4 regions of the Stenotrophomonas sp. STEN038 genome follow, and region 3 is predicted to be linked to each of the others. Evidence: predicted binding sites of a transcription regulator. Region 3 holds the regulator's gene; each other region holds the start of a gene.
What was found. Region 3 encodes FliA, which starts transcription of late flagellar genes. Its sites were predicted from a motif close to TAAAGTTTNNCNNNCNNNGGCCGATAA; they were not measured.

Region 1 (2,199 bases), on a different contig from region 3:
CCGCGCTGTACGAGCAGATCCGCAACAAGATCCCGTTCGGCGGCTTCGGCAATGTCGAAGATGTGGCCAATACCGCCGTGTTCCTGTGCTCGCCCGCAGCGCGTTGGATCACCGGCCAGGTACTGGCGGTGGATGGCGGGCAGTCGCTGCCGGCTTAACAACGTTGTGGGAGCCGCTGTTTGTAGGAGCGGCGTGAGCCGCGAAGCTGGCGCACTCACAGATCCCCGGCTTCGCGGCTTACGCCGCTCCTACAAAAAACCCGGCCAACCTGGTCACACCAACGCCGCCGCCCCAACCACCCGCACGCCCGGCTGCGGATCCAACGCCGCCTGCACCAGCGCATCGGCAATCCGCGTGGCCGGATTGATCCGCCACGCGCGCGGCAGCACCGGCGCCAACGCCCCCAACACCACGCTGGCCAGATGCTCACCGGCCCGTCGTTCGGCACGCTCGCCGCCAATCAGGCCCGGGCGCACCAAGGTCAATGAAGCAAACCCCAGCGCGCGCAGATCCTGCTCCAACGCGCCCTTGACCCGGCTGTAGAACACCAACGAGCGCGGATTGGCGCCGGCCGCCGAATTCAAGGCAAATACCTCGCAGCCATTGGCGCGTGCCGCCCGCGCGATCGCCAAAGGATAGCCATGGTCAATCTGCTGGAAGGCCTCGCGCGAGCCCGCCTGCTTCATCGTCGAACCCAGCGCGCAGATCACCGCGTCCACCTGCCAGCCCTGCGCCACCGTCGCCAGCTCGGCGAAATCCAGCACCGGATTGAGCAGCTTGGCGTCGGTCAGCGGCAGCGCACGGCGGGTGGGTGCGATCACCCCGCTGCAGCGGGGGTCGACCAGCAAGCGCTGCAATACCTGCGCCCCGACCAGACCGGTCGCGCCGGCCAGCAATACCCGCATGATGTGCTCCTGTGATCGGCTGCCATTCAAGCCGGCTGCTACCTTGCCGATAATGGGGCTTGGACACCACCTCCGGTTGCGCACAGGCGCCGCCACAACCCGCCCGGACCTCTCCCCAAATGGCCGACAGCCCCGACGACTCCTCGACCTCCCGCAGCAGCGGACTGGGCCGCATTCTTGCCCGGCGCACCGCACCGCAGGCGGCTGCGGCGGTCGAGGTAGTAGCCAACGGGGGCGGCGGCATGGCGATGCTGCAGCGCTTGTTCATCGGCGCCAACGCGCCGGAATCGGTATTGGCCGCCTTCGCCCAGGGCATGTGCACCTTGCCCGGCGAACTCGGCGATATGGGCCAACGCCTGCACAGCGCCCACGCCGAGCAGGACTGGGAACGCTACGGTCGCCTGCTGCGGCAGCTGATCGACAAGTACATCCGCACCGTTGAACTGGAAGCCTCCCACACCAGTAACAGCCAGGCCGAACAGCTGCGTGACATGTTGCGCGACACCCTGGGCGCGGTGCTGGCCAGCCTGATGCAGCAATCGCCGGAGCTGGAACAGCAGGCCCAGCGCATGGGCGAGGAACTGCGCAGCTGGCGCAGCGGCCAGCCCCTGCAGCCGGTGGCCATGCATCTGCGCGAGCTCTGCCATCAGGTCGGCGTGCGCAGCAGCAGCCTGCAGGAACAGCGCGATCTGCTGCTCAACCTGTTCGACATGCTGCTGGAGAACATCTCCGAGCTGCTCGATGGCGACAGCTGGCTGCAGGGCCAGATCCGCTCGATCCGGCAGTTGCTGGCCGGGCCGCTGGATGCGAACTCTCTGGAGCAGACCCGCAACGACCTGCGCGAAGTGATCTACCGGCAAGGGCTTCTGCGTGAAGGCATCGACCAGTCCAAGCAGGCGATGAAGGACCTGATGGTCGACTTCGTGACGCAGGTGGACGGCATGGTCACCGAGACCGGCGAGTTCCACGATCGCATCGCCAGCTATGCCGTTGCCGTCCGCCAGACCCGCAGCATCTCCGACCTGACCCAACTGCTGCAGGACGTACTGCAGGACACCGCCCGGGTACAGGAGCAGGCCGCGCGTGCACGCGACCACCTGGCCAATGCCCGCGCCGAAGCCAAGGCCGCCGAACAGCGCGTGCAGCAGCTGGAACGCGAGCTGGAAGAAGCAGGCAGCCAGCTGCGTACCGATCCGCTGACCGGTGCCCTGAACCGGCGCGGGCTTGAGCAGCAGCTGGGCGAACTGCTGGCCGACCACGGCACGCCGCTGAGCCTTGCCATGATCGATCTGGA
Region 2 (2,199 bases), on a different contig from region 3:
TCGATCAACCGCTCCGTGGAAACCGCAAGCACCCTGCTCTGCTTTGGCCAGGTCGACAAGGTCATGGTGCGCTTCCAGTTGCAGGACCACCACCGCGTTGAACGCGGCGATCACACGGCCTTTGAGATGCCGCTGCCGGAGGAGGTTTACCACCTTCAGCGGCGCGAGTTCTATCGCCTGGAAACGCCGGTTGGCGATTCGCCGTATTGCGTACTCCCAGACCCGGACGGCGGCGAAGCCACCCGTTGGCGCGTGCTGGACATCAGCGCAGGCGGCATGGCGCTGCTGCTGCCGCCGGACCAGAACCTCCTCAAACTGCAGAGCCGCTACAGCTGCTTGCTGGAGGTTCCCGAAGGGGCCCCGATCAAGGCCTCGTTTGTGGTCTGCAACCTGCGCCAGCAGAAACAGCCAAACGGTTCGGAGATGACCCGCATCGGCCTGCGCTTCGACGACCTGCCGCGCGGCGCCGACAACATCATCCAGCGCTACATTTTCAGGATCGATCGGTTGCGCAAGGCGCGTAGCAACGGGGAGTAAGCCAAGGCAAGAGCAATTCCCGCCTTTTCGTGGATGACCGCATAGGGCAAACGCACAAGCGACGGCCAACGACGCAGCCACCGCCAACCCGGCCCGAAATCACAGTCCACGCTCCTTGCGCCGCGAAACCCACCCTGGTCCCTAAAGTCCCACCCGGTAGCGCCGATACCGGTGCATCAGCCGCATCGCATCGGCAGCCCGCCAGGACCAGGATCCGCCATGAATGACTCCCGCAGCACGTCCGCCGATACCACCGGTGGCGAGTACCTCAGCTTCACTCTCGGCAACGAGCACTACGGCGTGGATATCCTCAAAGTGCAGGAAATCCGCGGGTATGACGCCGTCACCCGCGTCCCCGATGCCCCCGACTACATCAAGGGTGTCATCAACCTGCGCGGCACCATCGTGCCTGTCATCGATCTGCGCCTGAAGCTGCGCCTGGATGAGGCCCGCTACGACGCCTTCACCGTGATGATCGTGCTCAACGTCGAGGACCGCGTTGTCGGCATCGTCGTGGACAGCGTTTCCGACGTGATCCCCCTCAGTGCCGAGCAGATCCGCCCGACACCGGAATTCGGCGCTGCAGTCGATACCCGCTTCATTTCCGGCATCGGCACCCAGGACGATCGCATGCTGATCCTGCTGGATATCGAGACCCTGCTCGATACCGCCGACCTCGGCCAGCCGAGCGTCGCCGAAGAAGCCGCCTGAGCAGCAGTTTCGCAAAGTCGATCACAGTTCCATGCATGCAATTCAAGCCCGACGACTACGGGCCGATAGCGATTGCATGCCTGTCCTCCCCGACCGGCCACCTATCCTTTCCCGGAGTTTCCGATGTACAAGCATGTACTTCCGCTGTTTGCTGCCACCGTACTGGCGACCGTTGCGTTCGACGCCGCCGCCGATGCCGAGATGATCCCGCCGGAAACCGCCGCGCGCTTCGCCGGCAAGGACGGCATGGTCTGTGGCAAGGTCGAGAAGGCCCGCTACGCCGAAGGTTCCGAAGGCCAGCCGACCTTCCTGCACATGGGCGGCATTTTCCCGCGCCACACCTTCTCGGCACGCATCGCCGGCAGCAACCGCAGCAAGTTCGGCTTCCCGCTGGAAACCCTGGAAGGCAAGACCGTCTGCGTGATCGGCAAGATCCAGCGCGACGCATCGCGCGCCGAAATCGAAGTGGCGTCGCCGGCCAACCTGAAGCTGGCAAACATCAAGTAATCCGCCTTTCGTCACGCCGGCCCCGCCGGCGTGCCACCCCGCCCCTGTGACATGGCGGGGCCTGTTCCCGGAGATCGCGCAAGATGCAGTGGATCAACTCGCTGAAACTGAAGCCGAAGCTGATGCTTACTTTCGGCGTCGTGCTGTTCGTCATGTTGTTGCAGGGAATCGTCGCCTACCGCGGCCTGCACTCGCTGAACAACGTCACCACCGACCTCGCTGAAAACCGCATGCCCAGCCTTCGCACCACCGGTGAGTTGAGTGGCATGGTCAGCGAGTACCGCAATGCGTCCTACCAGAGCCTGGTACGCGCGAGCGATGACGTCAAAGCCGACGCGAAGGCACGTGCCACCGAACTGCGCATGCAGATCGACACCACCATCGCCGCCTATCCGAAGCTGATCGACAGTCCCGAACAGAAGAAGCTGTTCGACAAATTTGTCG
Region 3 (2,199 bases):
CCTGCAGGCGCTGCACCAGGGCTGATTTGTCGCTCAATGCTTCGCCGAGCTGGTTCATCAGGCGCTCGCTGCCAGGCGTTCGAAGATCTTGCCGAGCTTCTCTTCCAGCGTCTGCGCGGTGAACGGCTTGATGATGTAGCCGTTCACGCCGCTCTGTGCGGCCTCGATGATCTGCTCGCGCTTGGCTTCGGCGGTGACCATCAGTACCGGCAAGGTCTTGAGCTTGGCATCGTTGCGGATCGCCTTGAGCAATTCGATGCCGGTCATCACTGGCATATTCCAGTCGGTGACGACGAAGTCGAACGACTGCGTCTGCAGCATCGACAGCGCGGCATGCCCGTCCTCGGCTTCGGCGGTATTGGTGAAGCCCAGATCGCCGAGCAGGTTCTTGACGATGCGGCGCATCGTCGAGAAGTCGTCAACGATCAGGATGCGCATGTTCTTGTTCAAAAGACTTTCCTCTTCATGGTTCTTCGAGCCCGGCGTCGGCCGCCTCGAAAATCTTCAGTCGGCCACGCAGACGCAGCGTGGCCTGGCCGTGGATCTGACAGACGCGGGATTCGCTTACGCCCAATACCGCGCCGATTTCTTTCAGGTTCAATTCCTGCTCGTAGTACAGCGACAGCACCAGCTGCTCGCGCTCGGGCAATTGGCCGATGGCCTTGCCCAGCTCGGCGCCGAACTGGCTGCGCTCCAGCACCTGCTGCGGGTTGGGGCCGCCGGTGGTCGGGGTGTCCAGCTCGCCCTGGTCTTCGATGTGCGATTCCAGGCTCAGCACCTGGCCGCGCGAGGCGTCTTCGACCAGACGCATGTACTCGGGTAGCGGCAGCTCCATCGCCTCGGCTACTTCGCTGGCGCTGGCCGAACGGCCAGTGCTCTGCTCAAGGCGGCGAATGGTGGCGGCGGCGTCGCGGGCGCGCCGGTGCACCGAGCGCGGTACCCAGTCGCCGCGGCGGATTTCGTCGATCATCGAGCCGCGGATGCGGATCGAGGCATAGGTTTCGAACGAGGCACCCTGCTCAGCGTCATAGCTGCGCGAGGCCTCGATCAGCCCCATCATCCCGGCCTGGATCAGATCATCGACCTCGACGCTGGCGGGCAGGCGCGCGGCCAGGTGGTGGGCGATGCGACGTACCAGGTCGGCGTGGCGGGCAATGCAGTCATTGGCCGCGTTGCGCTGGACTTCACGGTATTGGGCGGCTGCATTGTTCATGCCTTCACCTTCTGCTGGATGATGCGTTCCAGGAAGAATTCAACGCCGCCGCGCGGGGCGGTTGGGGCTTGCCAGCGCGCGGTGCGACGGGCGATTTCGTTGATGGCCAGCGAGGCCGGTGCGGAAGGGTAGAGCTTGACCACCGGCTGCTGGCGTTGCACCGACAGGCGCAGCCAGTCGTCCTGCGGCACGCAGCCCAGGTAGTTCAGCGAAACATCGATCAGGAACTTCTCGCAGACCCGCACCAGCTTTTCGTACAGGGCGCGGCCTTCGTTCGGGTCGCGGACCATGTTGGCGACGACCTGGATGCGGTCCACGCCGCGCTCGCGCGAGAGGACCTTGATCAATGCGTAGGCATCGGTGATCGAGGCCGGTTCGTCGCAGACCACCACCACGGTGTCCTGGGCGGCCTGGCAGAAGGTCAGTACGCTGTCGGTGATGCCGGCGGCGGTGTCGATGATCATCACATCGAGCTCGCGCTCCAGCTCGGAGAACACGTTGACCAGGCCGACATGCTCGGCCGGCAGCAGCTCGGCCATGTGCCGACGGCCGGAGGCGGCGGGCACGACCAGCACGCCGTTCGGGCCTTCGATGATGACTTCTTCCAACGTGGCGCGCCCGGCGACCAGGTCGGCCAGGGTGTGCTTGGGCTGCAGGCCCAGCACCACGTCGATGTTGGCCAGGCCCAGGTCGGCGTCGAGCAGCAGGGTACGTTTGCCCATGCCTGCCAGTGCCACGGCCAGGTTGGCCGAGACATTGGTTTTACCTACACCGCCCTTGCCGCCAGTGACCGCGATGGTGCGTACCGGGCCGGCCGGTTCGTGCCGGGTTGCCGACAGCGGGAAGGTGTTGGTCAGCTTGGCGTACTCACGCGACTGCATTGTTCAACTCCGTGTTGCAGGGCATATCGGCCGCGCGGCGCAAATCTTCAAGGCGGAGTACAAGATTTGCGGCAGAGGCCCGATAAAGGTCTTCCGGAACGTCCT
Region 4 (2,199 bases), on a different contig from region 3:
GCACCTGGCTGGCGAGCGCCACATTGGCCTCAGCCTCGCTCATCAAACCCTGTGCATGCAGCATCGCCGCACTGGCGGCCAACTGCCCAATCTGCAACGAACGCGCCAAGCCCGTAGCAGCCGGCACTTCCACCTGTTTGAGCGCCTGCACGATTGGCGCCGACAACTTCCAGTGCACGGCAATCCGCACCGCGGTCGGCGCGCTGCAACGCTCCAATACTTCCAACAAGGTGCCCGGCTCACGTGTCCGCAACGGTGGCCTCGCCAATACATCGGCAGCAGCCTGCATCGCCATGGCTGCGCTCAAGCCCAGCAGCAGGCCAGCCAGCTGGGCAGCGAAGCCATCCTCACGCTCCACGCTGCGCGCATGGTCGGCAGCGGCCAACGACACCCGCAATGTGTAATCCCAGAGCAGGCGTGCGAACTCGGCGTCAACGCCGCTGGCCGACTCCATGACCGGCTGCACGAGAGCGGCTGAAATGATCTGGCGGATGCCGTCGTTGCCGATCAGCGTCACTGCCCGTTCGATGCTCTGTACGTCCTGTCGCTGCAGGCGATACAGGGAGCTGTTGGCGATACGCAACAGCGTTGCCGCCAATACCGCATCACTGCCGATGATGCGGGCGATGGAACGCGACGAGGCAGTACTGTCATTCACGCTCTGGATCAGCTGCGGCAGCAGGTTCGGCCGGCGCGGCGTGTAGCGTGAAGACATGTCGGCGCGGCTCAGTGCGGTGACTACATCGTCCACCACGGCCCGTTGCACGCGCAGCGCATCGGCCGGCGTATCGCCGGCACCCAGCGCACTGAGCAGGAAGCGCCGCTGCAGATCATCCACGCTGACGACGACCGCTGCATCCTCGACGGGCGCTGCGCTGGCCGACGGCGGCACGCGGAGCCGCCGTTGCGGACGTGCCGCATCGCCACTGCGCCGCTGCCAGAGCCAGACCAGGCCACCGGCAATTACCGCTGCAAGAACTGCCGAGATGATCACCATGACAAATACAAAAGGGTCCACGCGGAAAGCTGCCAATCATATCGGCCGGGACAAGCATTCCTTTACGCCCATCCCACAAGATCCGCACACGCTGCGACCAACCCGATTCCAGTTTATCCATCTGGACACCCGGAGGAATCCAAAGGAAACATGACAAAACCCAACCACACTCAAATCGCGCATAAACCAGTGAATCATTCAAACCAGAATATTCCCATGCACCACACGGCGCCGAAACGGAATCAGATACAGGAATGCAACGCAGCACGTGCAGGCATCGCATCACCACGCCACACAGACACAGATAAGCCCCCCCGCAGTTTCACCAACTAAACAATTTCGAATGTCAGCAAACAATCAAGATCCCAACATCCCACTCCATTCGACAAACAAGTCGCACCGAGCATCAGATCTGTGAATAACAGCACATGCAAATGGCAGTTTCCCTGATTGCCAGTCCCTCTGACACTGCTATGTTTAATTGCAACTTGAAAAACTACATTTTGTTTCAAACATAAAACCCTACCCGCACCACCCTTCAACAGAAGGAACGCCCGTCGAAAAACCATCTGCATAGAAGATACGCAACGAATGCATCCACACGACCAAAGCGGCCGAAAAGGAAATCGGAAATCCCGCCATCAGTGCCGCGTGAATTGAGTGCCGACGACCATTGCGCAAATCCAATCGCACCGCAGCTGGCACGGCAACAAACCACCGAATCCATCCTTGCCGGCCGCCATGCTCCATATGACAACGCATGCCCTGTACGGCGGGTGCAATCCCCAGCCGACATACACGGCCTCCCGACGTACCAGCGGTCAGCCCTTTCATATTTCGCCAGCGGCCTGCACCTGTCCGCCATCGGCGGCCTTGCCTACAACCAAAGGGAGGACACTTATGTCGACACCCCAAGCAACAACAGCAAAAGAACCCAATCGCTACATGGTGCCGGCTCTGGAGAGGGGCCTGAACATGTTGCTGCTGTTTGGACGGCAACGTGGCGAACTGAGCTTCACCCAGGTCTGCCAGCGCACCGGCATGCCCAAGGCATCGGCCTATCGTGCCGTGCAGACACTGGAACAGATGCGTTTCCTGGATCGCAACAGCGCAAGCGGTGGCTATAACCTCGGTATCAGCATTCTGCGACTTGGCTTTGACTACCTGTCATCGATGGACATCGTGCAGATCGGTCAGCCCAT

Region 1: the regulator FliA is predicted to act here: its motif matches at 932-958, upstream of ACVOLS_RS12350 (GGDEF domain-containing protein).
Region 2: the regulator FliA is predicted to act here: its motif matches at 680-706, upstream of ACVOLS_RS12470 (chemotaxis protein CheW).
Region 4: the regulator FliA is predicted to act here: its motif matches at 1,036-1,062, upstream of ACVOLS_RS08100 (HDOD domain-containing protein).

Annotation. Positions count from the first base shown of each region.
Region 1 is NZ_JBRRDW010000026.1:55,892-58,090, reverse strand. It holds gene ACVOLS_RS12360 (SDR family NAD(P)-dependent oxidoreductase) at 1-158, shown strand, start outside; gene ACVOLS_RS12355 (NAD-dependent epimerase/dehydratase family protein) at 273-905, opposite strand; gene ACVOLS_RS12350 (GGDEF domain-containing protein) at 1,025-2,199, shown strand, end outside.
Region 2 is NZ_JBRRDW010000027.1:14,851-17,049, forward strand. It holds gene ACVOLS_RS12465 (flagellar brake protein) at 1-537, shown strand, start outside; gene ACVOLS_RS12470 (chemotaxis protein CheW) at 757-1,248, shown strand; gene ACVOLS_RS12475 (hypothetical protein) at 1,372-1,755, shown strand; gene ACVOLS_RS12480 (methyl-accepting chemotaxis protein) at 1,839-2,199, shown strand, end outside.
Region 3 is NZ_JBRRDW010000079.1:5,249-7,447, reverse strand. It holds gene ACVOLS_RS20290 (protein phosphatase CheZ) at 1-58, opposite strand, end outside; gene cheY (chemotaxis response regulator CheY) at 58-450, opposite strand; gene ACVOLS_RS20280 (RNA polymerase sigma factor FliA) at 464-1,213, opposite strand; gene ACVOLS_RS20275 (MinD/ParA family ATP-binding protein) at 1,210-2,094, opposite strand; gene flhF (flagellar biosynthesis GTPase FlhF) at 2,081-2,199, opposite strand, start outside.
Region 4 is NZ_JBRRDW010000014.1:76,156-78,354, reverse strand. It holds gene ACVOLS_RS08100 (HDOD domain-containing protein) at 1-1,018, opposite strand, end outside; gene ACVOLS_RS08095 (IclR family transcriptional regulator) at 1,739-2,199, shown strand, end outside.